2 linked regions of the Lichenibacterium dinghuense genome follow. The protein of the gene in region 1 interacts with the protein of each later gene in a pairwise test. Links are inferred from orthologs where the notes say so. Each region holds a gene or a part of one and is shown on either strand. Other genes may lie near its edges.

Region 1 (7,702 bases):
GGCGTAATGATCCCGAGCAGACCATCGACGCGGGTCAGCACACCACCGCACATTGACAACCGATATGCCGGTCTGACGGTGGTCCGCTTCGTGCTTCACCGATTTCCCGCTGATGGCGATGCTGCAAGGAGAACTGTCGAATGGACTTCAAGGTCGGCTGCAGCCTTTCCTACCGCGTGAAGACGCCGACGCCCTTCGTGTTCAACGTCGAGGCGGCCACCACCGGCGGGCAGACGGTGAAGTCCGAAACGTTGAAGCTGTCGCCGGACGTCGAGGTCGAGCGCTGGACCATGCCGGAATCCGGCAACCGCTACCTGCGCGTCATGGTGCAGCCGGGAGACTTCAAGCTCGACTACACGGCCGAGGTCGCCATCGCGCCCGTGCTGGAGGCGCCCGAATCCGTCACCGAGATCCTGGGCGGCGAGCTTCCGCTGTCGGTGCTGCCGCACCTGTGGCCGAGCCGCTACTGCCAGTCCGACCAGCTGAACCGCCTGGCGCAGCGCACCTTCGGGGGCGAGTTTCCCGGCTACGCCCGCGTCAACGCCGTGTGCAACTGGATCAACACCAACGTCGACTACATGGGCGGCATCTCGGACGCCATGACGTCGGCCTTCGACACGGCCACGCAGCGGGCAGGCGTGTGCCGCGATTTCGCGCATCTCGCCATCGCGCTGTGCCGCTCGCTCGGCATCCCGACGCGCTACGTCAGCGCCTACGCGCATCGCCTGTCGCCGCCCGACTTCCACGCCGTGATCGAGGCCTTCCTGCAGGGCCCGCAGGGGCCGGGCTGGTACCTGTTCGACCCCACGCGCAAGTCGGCGCCGGACGGCATCGTGCGGATCGGCATCGGCCGCGACGCCGCCGAGGTCGCCTTCGCCAGCCCCTTCGGCGACGTCGAATACGACCCGCCGAAGGTGTGGATCGAGGCCGACGGCGGCACTGATTCCGGCGTCACCACCCAGGCCGTGCGGGCCGAGCCGTGACCGGGGCGGAGATCGAGGCCGTCGCGGCCCGCCACGGCTTCAGCGCGGGCGCGGTCGCGGCGCTGTGGGACGCGATGCGGCGCGGTGGCGGGCGCATGGCGCAGTTCTCCCACCCGGAGCTCGGCGGCATGGGGCAGTGGTCGGGCGGCATGCTGCAGATCGGCGCGATGTTCGACCACGCGCTGAAGGCCCGCGTGGCCGCCGCCTGCGCCGACCTCGCGGAGCGGGCGGCGCCGGAGCCCGCGGTGCCGGCCGCCGTGTCCGCGGGTCAGCGGCAGGGCCAGGGGCCGGGGCCGGCACGCGAGGAGGGCGGCGAGCGATGGCCCGCCGCTCTGGGCTCGCCCTCGGCCTCGGGGTCGCAGAACGGGACGCGCTACGCCTATTTCGCGGAAGCGCGGCGCCTGGTGCTCGAGCGGGACGGCCGCGTCACGCTCTACGACACGGGCCGCCACCGCATCTTCGGCGTGTCGCAGTCCTCGAGCCGCGGCGGGCACCTCGCCTTCACGGCCGACGACGGCACGGTGGACCTCGACGGCCTCGCGGTGGTCGACCGTTAACTCAACTTTAACCGCGCAGGAGGGCGCGGGGACGGTCGGATGATAGGCGTCGGAGGTCCCGCACGCGGGAGCCGCCCCTCCACCCCGGATCGCCCGCATGCGCGCCCTCCTCGAACGGTCCCGCTCCGCCCGTGCCCTCTTCGTGCTGCTCGCGCTCGGCGCCGTCCTGGGCCTCGCCCGCGCCGCGGAGGCGGGGGGCGACCTCGGCCTGCGGCGCGACACGTTCTGGCCCGAGCCCCAGCCCGCCCTGCAAAGCTTGGACGTGCCGGCGGCCGCTCCGGTCCATCGCCACCGCCACGCGCGCCGCATCTGGGCCGCGTCGCACGCGCGGCCGCTCCGGATCAGGCTGGCGCCGCGGCCGCACCGCGTCCATGCCGTCCTCGCCGTGCGGCGGGCCCGCCCGCGCGTCGCCGTCGCCCGCGCGCGGCCCGCCGCCGAGCCGCAGGTGGTGTTCCCCGCGGTGATCGTGCTGCCGAAGCCGCCGCGGCCCGCCCTGGTGTCGATCTACCAGGACCGCACGCTGCGCGACGGCGACGCCGTCATGATGGCGGACGGCATCCACGTCTTCCACGGCTTCGGCGAATGGCCGCACCGCCCGCGCGACTTCGTGCGCCTGACCTTCGCGGCCGCGCTCGACTGGCACCTGCGCCAGACGCTCGACGTCCTCGACCGCAACCCGCCGACGCGCTGGACCTCGGTGGACACCACGGCCGGCTGACGGGGGTCCTGCGGCTTCCGGATGACTGGCGCGGTCGCGCCCCGTCGGCCTCCTCCACCATGCTTCGCATGGTCCCCCTCCTTTGGCTCCGCAGAGGAGGATCAGCGCTCAACGCCCGCCTCGATCCCCCTCCGTGCGACGGAGGAGGCGGACCGGCCGAAGGCCGGTGGAGGAGGCGGACCGGGTGCGACCGAGCGGTCGGAACCCGAGCTCATCGCTCGAAAATCATCACCCCTCGAAGGGCTCGTCGCCGTAGTCCGGCCCGCGCGACACGTGGGCGTCGTGGAAGCGGTCGCGGCAGTGCTGCAGCAGCGCCTGCAGCATGGCGCCGTGCAGCTCCGCGAAGCAGAAGCGGCGGTCGCAGCTCTTGTCGATGAAGTGCAGGTTGAGGCGCAGCCCGTCGCCGAGGATCACGGGGTTGAAGAAGGCCGCGTAGTGCCAGTGCGGCACGTCGTGGAAGTAGTTGCCGAAGCGGTCGACCGTCCAGGCCGAGATCTCGCGGGCGGCGATGAGGCCGTTGAACCGCGCCGCGAGCGCTTGCGGGTCTCCGGTGCGCAGGAAGATCGACATGGGGCCTCCACGGGGCGGGGTTCGCCGATGGCGTGACGCCGCGCCCGCGTGGAAGGTTGCAGTGGAACGGCGGCACCGGAAACCGCTTCCTGGCGTTGGAGGCCCGACGCCGCGCGGGGCGGCCCGGAGGAACGATCGCCATGGCACTCGACATCAAGCGCGTCGGCGGCACGAGCCTGCAGGTCGAGAACGCGACCGGGCATTGGGTCATCTTCACGCTGGACGAGCTGCGCTCGCATTCGGCGCTGCTCAGCGCCGGCAGCGTCGAGGGCACGCCCGCCCTGCCGGAGAAGGACGCGGAGCTGTTCGTCTGGTCCGCCTTCGCGGCCGCGCGCGGCTACGCCGTCGAGCACGGGCTGATCGCGGGAGGCTGAGCGAAGCCTTCCGTTAACCATCGTCGTGTTCCTTGAGCGCGGGCCCACGCGCCGGGACAAGTCGGCCGAGCTGATGTAAACCGCGGGATGCCGCGCCGCGCGCGCTGTCCCAAGGTCCTATTCGACGGCTGATGATGTTCAACGACCGCTACCACGCAGGCACATCCGAGGCCCATTGGCAGGCCGTGTGGGCGGAGCGCCGCTGCTTCGAGGCCTCGAACGCCGATCCCAGGCCGAAATACTACGTGCTGGAGATGTTCCCCTATCCGTCGGGGCGCATCCACATGGGCCACGTGCGCAACTACGCCATGGGCGACGCCGTGGCGCGCTACCGCCGCGCCAAGGGTTTCAACGTCATCCACCCGATGGGGTGGGACGCCTTCGGACTGCCGGCCGAGAACGCCGCGATGCAGAACAAGACGCATCCGGCGGAATGGACCTACAGGAACATCGCCACCATGCGGGCCCAGCTGAAGAGCATGGGCCTGTCGATCGACTGGGCGCGCGAGGTCGCGACCTGCGACCCCTCCTATTACGAACAGCAGCAGCGCATCTTCCTGGCCTTCCTGAAGGGCGGCCTCGCGCAGCGCAAGACGTCCAAGGTCAACTGGGACCCGGTCGACAACACCGTGCTGGCCAATGAGCAGGTGGTGGACGGGCGCGGCTGGCGCTCGGGCGCGCTCGTCGAGCAGCGCGAGCTGACCCAGTGGTTCCTCAAGATCACCGACTACGCCCAGGAGCTCCACGACGGGCTCGACACGCTGACCGAGTGGCCCGAGAAGGTGCGTCTGATGCAGCGCAACTGGATCGGCCGCTCGGAGGGGCTGACGATCCGCTGGCAGCTCGACCCCGCGACAGTGCCCGCCGGCGAGACGGAGCTGCGCGCCTACACGACGCGGCCCGACACGCTGTTCGGCGCGAGCTTCCTCGCGGTCTCGGCCGACCACCCGCTGGCCAGGGCGGCGGCGGCCAAGGACGCGGCGCTCAAAGCCTTCATCGACGACTGCCGGCGGCTCGGCACCTCGGTGGCGGCGCTGGAGACGGCCGAGAAGAAGGGCTACGACACCGGCATCCGCGCGCGCCACCCGTTCGACGCGTCCTGGGAGCTGCCCGTCTACGTCGCGAACTTCGTGCTGATGGACTACGGCACGGGCGCCATCTTCGGCTGCCCGGCCCACGACCAGCGCGACCTCGACTTCGCGCGCCTGAAGGGCCTGCCGGTGACGCCGGTCGTGTGCCCGCCCGGCACCGACCCCGCTGCGCTCACGATCGGCGACGTCGCCTTCACGGAGGACGGCCGCCTCGTCAACTCGCGCTTCCTCGACGGCATGACCGTGCCCGAGGCCAAGGAGGAGGTGGCGCGCCGCCTTGAAGCCGTCGCGGTCGGCGATGCCCCGCAGGCGAGCCGGCAGGTGAACTTCCGCCTGCGCGACTGGGGCATCTCGCGCCAGCGCTACTGGGGCTGCCCGATCCCGGTGATCCACTGCGACAGCTGCGGCACCGTGCCGGTGCCGGAGGCGGACCTGCCCGTTCACCTGCCCGAGGACGTCGACTTCGACGCGCCCGGCAACATGCTGGATCGCCACCCGACCTGGAATCACGTCGCCTGCCCGAGCTGCGGCGCCTCCGCCCGGCGCGAGACCGACACGATGGACACGTTCGTCGATTCGTCCTGGTACTTCGCGCGCTTCACCGACCCCTGGAACGCGGCCGCGCCGACGACCCCGGCCGTCGCCGACCGCCTGCTGCCCGTCGACCAGTATATCGGCGGCATCGAGCACGCGATCCTGCACCTCCTGTATTCGCGCTTCTTCACCCGCGCGATGAGCGAGGTGGGGATGCTGAGCCTCGCCGAGCCGTTCCGCGGGCTGTTCACCCAGGGCATGGTGGTGCACGAGACCTACCGCGGGCCCGAGGGCGCCTGGGTCAGCCCAGAGGAGATCCGCATCGAGGGGGCGGGCGCCGAGCGGCGCGCGACGCGGCTCGCCGACGGCGCGAGCGTCGCCATCGGCTCCATCGAGAAGATGTCGAAATCCAAGCGCAACGTCGTCGACCCCGACGACATCATCGGCTCCTATGGGGCCGACACGGCGCGCTGGTTCATGCTGTCGGACAGCCCGCCCGACCGCGACGTCATCTGGACCGAGGAGGGCGTGCAGGGCTCGGGCAAGTTCGTGCAGCGCCTGTGGCGCCTCGTCGGCGAGCTCAAGCGCGCGTCGGAGGGCGAGCCGGACGGCGTCGACGACGCGGCCCGCGCGCTCGAGGTGCGCAAGGCCGCCCACCGCGCGCTGATCCGCGTCGAGGAGGACATCGAGCGGCTGCGCTTCAACCGCTGCGTGGCCCACGTCTACGAGCTGTCGAACGCGCTGTCGGCCGCCATCGCCTCGACCGAGGCGCCGGTGGCGGCGGGCTCGGCGCTGGCCCGCGCCTACGGCGAGGCGGCGGGCATCCTGGCCCAGATCATCGCTCCCTTCATGCCGCACCTCGCGGAAAGCTGCTGGGCCGCGCTCGGCCACGACACGCCCGTCGCCGAGACGCCCTGGCCCGCGGCGGACCGGGCCATCACGGTCGAGAACACGATCGTGCTGCCGGTGCAGATCAACGGCAAGCGCCGCGCCGAGGTGACGGTGCCGCGCGACGCGGACGCCAAGGCGGTCGAGGCCGCGGCGCTCGGCTTCGACGCGGTCGTGCAGGCGCTCGACGGGCGGGTGCCCAAGAAGGTCATCGTGGTCCCCGGAAGGATCGTCAATGTCGTGGTCTGAGAGCCTGCCGTCCCGCCTGCTCGCCGCCGTCCTGCTCGCCGGCACGGCGGGGGGGCTCGGGGGCTGCTTCGCGCCGCTTTACGCGGCCCGCGGGGGCACGATGGGCGAGGACCTGCGCGCCATCGCGGTCGACCCCGTGCCGGACAGGCTCGGCCACTACCTGCGCGACGAGCTGATCACCGACCTCAACGGCACGGGCTCCAGGCCTGCGCCGCGCTACCGCCTGCAGCTCAGCACCGCCGAGCGCGTGCAGACGGCGCTGGTCGACATCACGACGCAGCGCGCCCAGGACGCGACCGTGGTGACGGACGTGACCTGGACGCTGCTGCCGATCGAGGGCGGCCCGCCGGTCGCCAAGGGCACGACCACGAGCTTCGCCACCTACGACCGCTCGTCCCAGCGCTTCGCCAACATCCGCGCGGCGCGCGACGCCGAGATCCGCGACGCCAAGGTCCTGGCCGACCAGCTCACGACGCAGATCGCCGCGAAGATCGGGGGCCTGCGGGCCGCGCCCTGACGTCGCAGCCCCGGCGGCCTCCGCCGGCGCGCGTTGTGCTCCCGACGCCGCCGGGAGCCGAGCCATGTCCGAGACCGCCAAGAAGACCGACCCGAAGCTCTGGGAGAAGGTGAAGGAGGAGGTCACCGAGGGCGACAAGGGCGGCAAGCCCGGCCAATGGTCCGCCCGCAAGGCCCAGATGGCCGTGCAGGAATACAAGCACGAGGGCGGCGGCTACGAGGGGAAGAAGTCGGAGGACAACCACCTCGTCCAGTGGGGCGAGGAGGACTGGGGCACGAAGTCCGGCAAGAAGAGCGGCGACACGGGCGAGCGCTACCTGCCCCAGGAGGCGCGCGACAAGCTCACGGACGCCGAATACGAGCGCACCTCCGACAAGAAGCGCCGCGACACGAAGAAGGGCCGGCAGCACTCGGCCCAGCCGAAGGACGTCGCCGAGAAGACCGCCGAAGCGCGCCACCACGACAGCCATCACGGCGGTGGCGGCGAGGACAGCAAGGCCGACCTCTACAGGCGCGCTCAGGAGCGGGACATCCCCGGCCGCTCCAAGATGAACAAGGAGCAGCTCAAGGAAGCGCTGGAGGATCGATGATCCTTTCCGCGCGCTGACCGGGACTCTACGGCTTCCGGGACAGGCACGGTCGCACCCGGTCTGCTCCCTCCACCACGTCCCCCTTCTCCCGCGAGGGGAGAAGGGGGGACACCTGCCGGCCGTCGAGACGCGTGGATACGGTCGGGCGAAGCGGGGAAGAGGGACCGTGCAGGTCGAACCCCCCGCTCGAAGAGTGCGTGACCGCCCCGGCGGTGCGGCTCAGACGAGCCGCCCCGCCGCGTGGGCCAGGAGCACGTAGACCTTGCCCGTCGCCGAGTCGACGATGCCGCGCACCCGCGCCGCGCCCGCGTCGCCCTCGCCGGCACCCCGCAGCAGCCGCTCGAACTCGCCGAGGTAGCGGTCCACGGTCTCGCGGAAGGCCGCATCCGCGTCGTAGCGGCGGCGGATCTCGGCGAAGCTCGCCTGGCCGGCCGGCGTGTAGAGCCGCTCCGTGAAGGCGCCGCGCTCGCCCCGCGCGTGGCGGTCCCAGGCGTCCATCAGGGCGCCGTCGGACATCAGCCGCCCGATGTCGCTCGCCACGCTGTCGAGCGCCGCGAGCGCGCCCGCGGTGCCGCCGCTCCCGCCGGCCAGCACCGGGGGAGCCGCCGGGACCGTCCCGGGCAGCGCCGCCT
Region 2 (7,417 bases), 3.6 Mb from region 1 along the record:
ATGCCGAGCATGGCCATCTTGACCTCGCGGGCCTCGATCTTCTTGCCGAGGTATTCCGGCGTGCGCCCGACCATCAGGCCGGCCACGAAGATGGCGATGATGACGAAGATCAGCATGCCGTAGAGGCCGGCGCCGACGCCGCCGATCACGACCTCGCCGAGCTGCATGTTGACGAGCGGAACCATGCCGCCGAGCGCCGTCAGCGAATCGTGCATGGCGTTGACGGCGCCGCAGGAGGCCGCCGTGGTGACGGCCGCGAACAGCGCCGAGGCCGCGATGCCGAAGCGGACCTCCTTGCCCTCCATGTTGCCGCCGGCGACCCCGAGGGCATGCACGAGCGGGTTGCCGGCGGCCTCGGCGGCGTAGAGCACCGCGACCCCGGCCACGAAGAGCACGCCCATGGCGCCCAGGATGGCCCAGCCCTGGCGCTGGTCGCCCACCATGCGGCCGAAGACGTTGGTGAGGCCGACACCGATCGCGAAGATCGAGAGCATCTGCACGAAGTTGCACACCGCCGTCGGGTCCTCGAAGGGGTGAGCCGCGTTGGCGTTGAAGAAGCCGCCGCCGTTGGTGCCGAGCATCTTGATGGCGACCTGGCTCGCCACCGGCCCGAGCGCGATGGTCTGCTTGGCGCCTTCCAGCGTGGTGGCGTCGACGTAGGCGCCGAGCGTCTGCGGCACGCCGGTCCACACGAGGTAGAGCGCGTAGGGCACGCAGATCGGCAGCAGCACGTAGAGAGTGCAGCGGGTCAGGTCGACCCAGAAGGAGCCCACGGTGCGCGAGGACGCGCGGGCGAAGCCGCGGATCAGCGCCACCGCCAGCGCGATCCCGGTCGCGGCCGACAGGAAGTTCTGGTGCGTCAGGCCCAGCATCTGGGTCAGGTAGGACAGCGTGGTCTCGCCGCCGTAGCTCTGCCAGTTGGTGTTGGTGATGAAGCTGACGGAGGTGTTGAAGGCGAGGTCCGGCGCGACCGCGCCCTGACCGGCCGGGTTGAAGGGCAGCGCGCCCTGGACCCGCAGCAGGACGTAGAGGATCAGGAACCCGCCGACGTGGAGGAACACCATGGAGACGAGGTAGGCGACCCAGCCCTGTTCCTGATCCTCGTCGATGCCCGCCACCCGGTAGAGAGCGCGCTCGACCGGGCGCAGGACGGGCGACAGGAAGGTGCGCTCGCCCGTGAAGACGAGCGTCATGTAGGAGCCGAGCAGCGGCGTGATCGCGACGATGACCGCGCAGAACAGCGCGATCTGCAGCCAACCGATGGACGTCATGGGGGGATAGCTTTCAGAACCGCTCGGGGCGGACGAGGGCGTAGGTGAGGTAGATCAGGAGGCCGACCGTCACGATCCCTCCCAGGATGTAGTCGAACAACATGTCGCCTCCTCAGAGACGTTCGCAGATGAAAGTATAGGAGATGGAGATCGCGAAGAACGCGAGTCCACCGAAGACGAACACGGCATCCATCATCTCTCGTCCATCCACTGACGGCCGTGCCGGAAGCGTCATCTTCCGCGATGCAGGCGCGCTGAAGTGTTGCGGACCGTCGACGACGGGCCGCGCCGACGGAGATCGCAGGATCGCCATATGATTTCGAGAGAGGCGCGGAGGGCGCCGTATAAAGATCCCATAGGGATCGGAGCGCGGAGCCGACGCCCGGCGCGGTCGCGATGGGTGCGGCCTGCACGGCAGCCTCCCCATCATCGGGAGATCGACGGTGAGGGTCGGGGTAAGATCCTGCCGCCGGCGGGACCCCCCGTTAACCGCATCCTGTCCGCGGTGTCGCAGGATCGACCCGTCCGACCCTTCGCGCGTTGCCCGCTGCCATGACCGACACAGATCCCGCCCTCCCCGCGACCCTGCGCCAGGCGCGGCCCGAGCACACCCGCATCGCGGCCGAGGTCGCGGCGCACGACCTCGCCTACCACCAGAACGACGCCCCGACCGTGTCGGACGCGGACTACGACGCGCTGAAGCGGCGCCTCGTCGCGCTCGAAGCCGCCTTCCCGAAGCTCGCGACTCCCGCGAGCCCGGCTGCGAAGGTCGGCGCCAAGCCCTCCGAGAAGTTCGGGTCGATCCGCCACGCCGTGCCGATGCTGTCGCTCGGCAACGTCTTCGCCGACGAGGACGTGGCGGAGTTCGACGCGCGCGTGCGCCGCTTCCTCGGCCTCGCGGCAGACGCGCCCCTCGCGATCACGGCCGAGCCGAAGATCGACGGCCTGTCCTGCTCGCTGCGCTACGAGCACGGCCGCCTCGTGCAGGCCGCCACCCGCGGCGACGGCTTCGAGGGCGAGGACGTCACCGCCAACGTCCGCACCGTGGCGGCCATCCCCGAGGAGCTCGCCGGCGATGGCGTGCCGGAGCTCCTTGAGGTGCGCGGCGAGGTGTTCATGGAGAAGCCCGACTTCGCGGCGCTGAACGGGCGCGTGGTCGAGGCGGGCCGCGCGCCCTTCGCCAACCCGCGCAACGCCGCGGCCGGGTCGCTGCGCCAGCTCGACCCGGCCGTGACGGCGCAGCGGCCGCTCAAGTTCTTCGCCTATGCCTGGGGCGAACATTCCGCCCTGCCCGCGACGACGCAGAGCGGCACGATCGAGGCCTTCGGCCGCTTCGGCCTGCCCACCAATCCGCTCACCATCCTGTGCCGCTCGGCGGAAGACCTGCTCGCGCATTACCGCGCCATCGAACTGCAGAGGGCGGCGCTGCCCTACGACATCGACGGCGTGGTCTACAAGGTCGACGACCTGCGCTACCAGGAGCGGCTCGGCTTCGTGTCGCGGGCGCCGCGCTGGGCCGTGGCGCACAAGTTCCCGGCCGAGCGCGCCACCACCACGCTGCTCGCCATCGACGTCCAGGTCGGCCGCACCGGCTCATTGACGCCGGTCGCCAAGCTCGCGCCCGTGACGGTGGGCGGCGTCGTGGTCGAGAATGCGACGCTGCACAACGAGGACGAGATCGCCCGCAAGGACGTCCGCATCGGCGACACGGTGCGGGTTCAGCGGGCCGGCGACGTGATCCCGCAGATCGTCGAGGTCGTGGCCGAGCTGCGGCCCGCGGGCGCGGAGCCGTTCCGCTTCCCGCACACCTGCCCGGCCTGCGGCTCGGCCGCGGTGCGCGGCGTCGACGAGAAGACCGGCGAGGCCGATGTCGTGCGCCGCTGCACGGGCGGCATCCACTGCCCCGCCCAGGCGGTGGAGCGGCTGCGCCACTTCGTGTCGCGCAACGCCTTCGACATCGAGGGCCTCGGCGAGAAGCAGATCGCGCTGTTCCACGCCGAGGGCCTGATCCGCACCCCGTCCGACATCTTCAAGCTGGAGGAGCGCGACAAGGCCGGGCTGAAGCGCCTCGCCAACCGCGAGGGCTTCGGCGACGTGTCGGTGCGCAACCTGTTCGCCGCCATCGCGGCGCGGCGCACCGTGCCGCTGAACCGCTTCCTGTTCGCGCTCGGCATCCGCCGCATCGGGGAAACCAACGCGAAGCGCCTCGCGCGGCACTTCGGCACGCCGGTCGCGGTGGCGGCCGCCGGCACGGCGGCGGCGGACCCTGCGTCGGAGGCCTGGTCGGAGCTGCGCGCCATCGACGGCTTCGGCGACGCGGCCGCCGAGACCCTGGCCGAGTTCTTCGCCGACGCCGACAACCGGGCGGAATGGGACAGCCTGCTCGCCGAGGTGACGGCGGAGCCCATGGCGGCCGCCGCGGCCGCGAGCGCGGTCTCGGGCAAGGTCATCGTCTTCACGGGCTCGCTGGAGCGCATGACGCGCGACGAGGCCAAGGCTCGCGCCGAGGCGCTGGGCGCCAAGGTGTCGGGCTCCGTGTCCAAGAAGACCGACATCGTCGTGGTGGGCCCCGGCGCGGGTTCCAAGGAGAAGAAGGCGCGCGAACTCGGGCTCCACGTCGTCAGCGAGGACGAGTGGCTGGCCCTCGCGGAGGGCCGGACGGTGCAGTCGACCGAGCCGGCCGGGGAAGTCGATGCGGCCCCGGCGGCGGCGACAGATTGAGGACTTACTCACACATACTTTCGTAAGCACACCCATACTGCCGCGATCGCCGGTGTTCCAGCGAAGTGAACACGAGATGAACAGATCAGTGTTGAGCATGCCGCAGGGCTGTTCTGCGGAACTTCGCCGGGAGAGGCCGCATTCGAGAACCGACGGCGCATCTCCAGGACGACAGCACATGATCTCGATGTCATTCGGTTCCTACAAGGGGACCTTCAAGACGGCGGCGGTGGCCGGGCTCGCGGCCCTGTCGCTGGGCGCCATGGTGGCGGCGACGACCGAGAGCGCGCAGGCCCGGGGCTTCGGCGGCGGCGGGTTCGGCCGGGGCGGGTTCGGCGGCAACGTGTTCCGCCCAGGCGGCTTCCGCGGCGGGTTCGGCGGGTTCCGGGGCGGCTACGGCGGGTTCGGCCGCGGTCGGTTCGGCTACGGCGGTCTCGGCTACCGTGGCTTCGGCTATCGCGGTTTCGGCTATCGCGGTTTCGGCTATCGCGGTTTCGGTTACCGCCGGTTCGGCTACGGCGTGCCGCTCGGCATCGGTCTGGGCCTCGGTTACGGGCTCGGCTACGGCTACGGCGGGTATGGCGGTTACGGTGGCTATGGCTACGGTGACGGCGGCTACGGTGATGCCGGCTACAACGGCTATGGCTACGGCGCCGGCTATGGCCAGGGATACGGCTACGGCCAGGGCGACGGGCTCGGAGTCGAGGACGGATACCGCTCCGTCGGCTACGCGCCCGGCTACGGATACGGCTATCGCCGCCACTACCGCCGCGGCCTCTACAATTGCGGCCCCTACGCGCATCACACCCACCTCGAGCGGAAAGCCTGCCGCTGAGGCGCGTGCCGACGAGACGATGAAGGCGGCCTCCGGGCCGCCTTCGCCGTTTTCGGGCCGGCCGCGAGGCGTCGGGGCGTGGGCGGCGCGCCACAGGAGGCGGCCGATGCGGCGCGGAGGGATCGATCTTCTTCCTCCCGTCGCGGAGGCTCGCTAGGCGTCGTCGGCCCGTGCCCGCCGTGGTGCGCCACCCGAGACCCCGACGCATGCGGCTCGCCTGCCCGACCGTCCTGTTCCCCCTCGCCCTGGCCTGCCTGTGGTCCACGGCCCCGGCCGCTGCCCAGACCGCCGCGCCTTCCCCGGCACCCGCGGCGCCGACCGGTGCGGGCGACCAGCCCGACCTCGGCGGAACGCCGCAGACCTCCGACCAGACCGCGGCGCAGGGCACGCCGGAGCAGGGCAACCCGTCGATCCAGTCCTCGCTCGGCCCCTACGGCGACCCCGGCGGCCTCCGCGCCTCCCTGGAGCAGTGCGGCGTCACCTACAGCCTCGTCTTTATCGGCGAGACGCTCGGCAACCCGGCCGGCGGCATCCGCCAGGGCGTGATCGGCGAGGGGCGGCTCGACCTGCAGGTCAACGTCGACCTCGCGAAGGCCGCCGGCCTCGACGGCGCGACGCTGCACGCCAACGGCTACAAGATCTTCGGCGACGGGCTGAGCCGCAGCGAACTGCTGAACCTGTCGCTCGTCAGCGGCATCGAGGCCCTGCCCTCGACCCGCCTCTACGAGGCCTGGTTCGAGCAGGCCATGCTCGACGGCCGCGCGGCCCTGAAGCTCGGCCAGATCGGCGCCGACACCGAGTTCCTGGTCAGCCAATACGCCGGACTGTTCATCAATTCGACCTACGGCTGGCCCAACATCACGGGCTACGACCTGCCGAGCGGCGGCCCCGCCTACCCCCTGGCGACGCCGGGCATCCGCCTGAAGCTCGCGCCGGACAAGAGTTGGACGCTGCTCGCGGCGGTGTTCGACGGCGATCCCGCCGGCGCGGCCCGCTTCGGCGCGACGGCCGAGCCGCAGAGGCTCGACCGTTACGGGACGGACTTCCGGGTGACGGACCCGCCCTTCGTGATCGCGGAGGCCACCTACAGCTACGGCGACAAGGACGGCAAGCTGCTGCCCGGCATCGCCAAGCTCGGCGGTTGGGAGAGCTTCGAGAGCTTCGCGGCCACGATCCCGACCGCGGCCGGTTTCACCCTGGGGTCGGGCAACGGCCGCCTGCACGGCAACGACGGCATCTACGGCATGGTGGACCAGATGGTCTACCGCGTGCCGGGCACGGACGACGGCGCGGTCGGCGTCTTCGCGCGGCTGTCCGGTTCGCCGGGCGACCGCAACCTGATCTCGTTTTACGCCGACGCGGGCGTGACCGGGAAGGGTCTCGTGCCGGGGCGGCCGGACGACACGGCGGGCCTGTCCTTCGCCTACACGGACATCTCGCCCGCGGCGCGGCGCACCGACGAGGCGGAGCGGGCCGCGCTCGGCGCCTTCTATCCCATCCGCTCGAACGAGACGCTGTTCGAGGCCACCTACCAGTATCAGGTCGTGCCGGGCTTCACGCTCCAGCCCGACGCCCAATACGTGGTGCGCCCGGGCGGAGGCGTCCCGGACCCCTACAGCGCGACTCCCAGACCGATCCGGAACGCGGCCGTGTTCGGGCTGCGGGCGACCGTGCAATATTAGGGACGGGGCCGTATTTCGGCGGCGACACGCTGCCCCGCCGGGCGGCGTGCGCGCGGGGCGTCCCGGCCCGGCCCGCGTGCGCCGGAAGGACGCAGGCCGAACAAAGGGGCCGAGCGTGAGCTTGAAGGGCGGACCGGACGACACGGATCCGGACCGACTTCGGAAGGCACCATGAGCGACGCCAACAAGGCCAAGGAGATCTACCTCACCGGCCTGCGCAACCAGCATGCGGTCGAGACCCAGGCGATCGGCACCATCCAGAACCAGCTCCCCCGCATGAAGCCCTATCCGGACCTCTACGCGAAGATGGAGCAGGACCATCGGCGCTCGACCGAGCAGGCGGCGCGCCTCGACGACCTCCTGGCCAAGCACGGCTCGTCCAAGTCCGCCGCCAAGGAGGCCGTGACCGGCGCGGTCGCCACGGTGGCGGGCTTCATCCATTCCGCCGCGGGCGACGAGGTGCTGAAGGACGTCCTCGCCGCGGTCGGCTACAAGGCCTACGAGATCGGCTCCTACAAGGTGCTGATCACGCTCGCCGAGGCCGCCGGCGCATCGGACGACAAGTCGGTGCTGGAAACCTCAATGAAGGAGGAACAGGAGATCGGCGACTGGCTCGGCGAGCACATCCCGGCCTTCGTGAAGGCCTACGTGGGCCAGGCCTCCGCATGACCGGCCGGCGACCCGTCCCGGAGATCATCCCGGGACGAGGACCGCCGACAGCGTGACGGCGGGAGCGTCCCGCAGACCGCGCCGCAGGGCGTCGTCGGACGGGAAGGGCGCAGTGAGCGCCTTCCCGTCCGCCGCCACCGCGAGCCGCCGCGCCGCGAAGGGCCAGGGCGCGACCGCCACGGCGTCTCCCGCCGGCGCCACGGTCAGCGTCGCGGTGCGGCCGGAGCGCGAGGGCACCT

Evidence for each region.
Region 2: the proteins of leuS (region 1) and ligA interact in binary tests that used the Escherichia coli proteins (3 or more experiments, as listed by UniProt). The link is inferred for Lichenibacterium dinghuense from one-to-one orthologs.

Annotation. Positions count from the first base shown.
Region 1 is NZ_JAJLMN010000001.1:1,630,822-1,638,523, reverse strand. The notes cover bases 2,981-6,164. They hold leuS (leucine--tRNA ligase), read left to right. Parts: upstream 2,981-3,336; coding sequence 3,337-5,964; downstream 5,965-6,164. Other genes in these bases: L7N97_RS07830 (LPS assembly lipoprotein LptE), read left to right, coding at 5,951-6,164; L7N97_RS07840 (hypothetical protein), read left to right, coding at 2,981-3,202. In the rest of the region: L7N97_RS07860 (transglutaminase-like domain-containing protein), read left to right, coding at 141-983; L7N97_RS07855 (SHOCT domain-containing protein), read left to right, coding at 980-1,540; L7N97_RS07850 (hypothetical protein), read left to right, coding at 1,638-2,258; L7N97_RS07845 (hypothetical protein), read right to left, coding at 2,487-2,828; more of L7N97_RS07840, read left to right, coding at 2,969-2,980; more of L7N97_RS07830, read left to right, coding at 6,165-6,481; L7N97_RS07825 (hypothetical protein), read left to right, coding at 6,546-7,070; L7N97_RS07820 (apolipoprotein A-IV repeat region-like domain-containing protein), read right to left, coding at 7,290-7,702.
Region 2 is NZ_JAJLMN010000001.1:5,273,203-5,280,619, reverse strand. What follows is about bases 1,509-4,407. They hold ligA (NAD-dependent DNA ligase LigA), read left to right. Parts: upstream 1,509-1,823; coding sequence 1,824-3,992; downstream 3,993-4,407. Other genes in these bases: L7N97_RS25345 (hypothetical protein), read left to right, coding at 4,171-4,407; L7N97_RS25355 (hypothetical protein), read right to left, coding at 1,509-1,584. Outside these bases: potassium-transporting ATPase subunit KdpA, read right to left, coding at 1-1,271; L7N97_RS25360 (K(+)-transporting ATPase subunit F), read right to left, coding at 1,285-1,374; more of L7N97_RS25355, read right to left, coding at 1,384-1,508; more of L7N97_RS25345, read left to right, coding at 4,408-4,827; L7N97_RS25340 (carbohydrate porin), read left to right, coding at 5,034-6,509; L7N97_RS25335 (DUF892 family protein), read left to right, coding at 6,681-7,178; L7N97_RS25330 (DUF3891 family protein), read right to left, coding at 7,203-7,417. UniProt on the Escherichia coli protein: DNA ligase that catalyzes the formation of phosphodiester linkages between 5'-phosphoryl and 3'-hydroxyl groups in double-stranded DNA using NAD as a coenzyme and as the energy source for the reaction.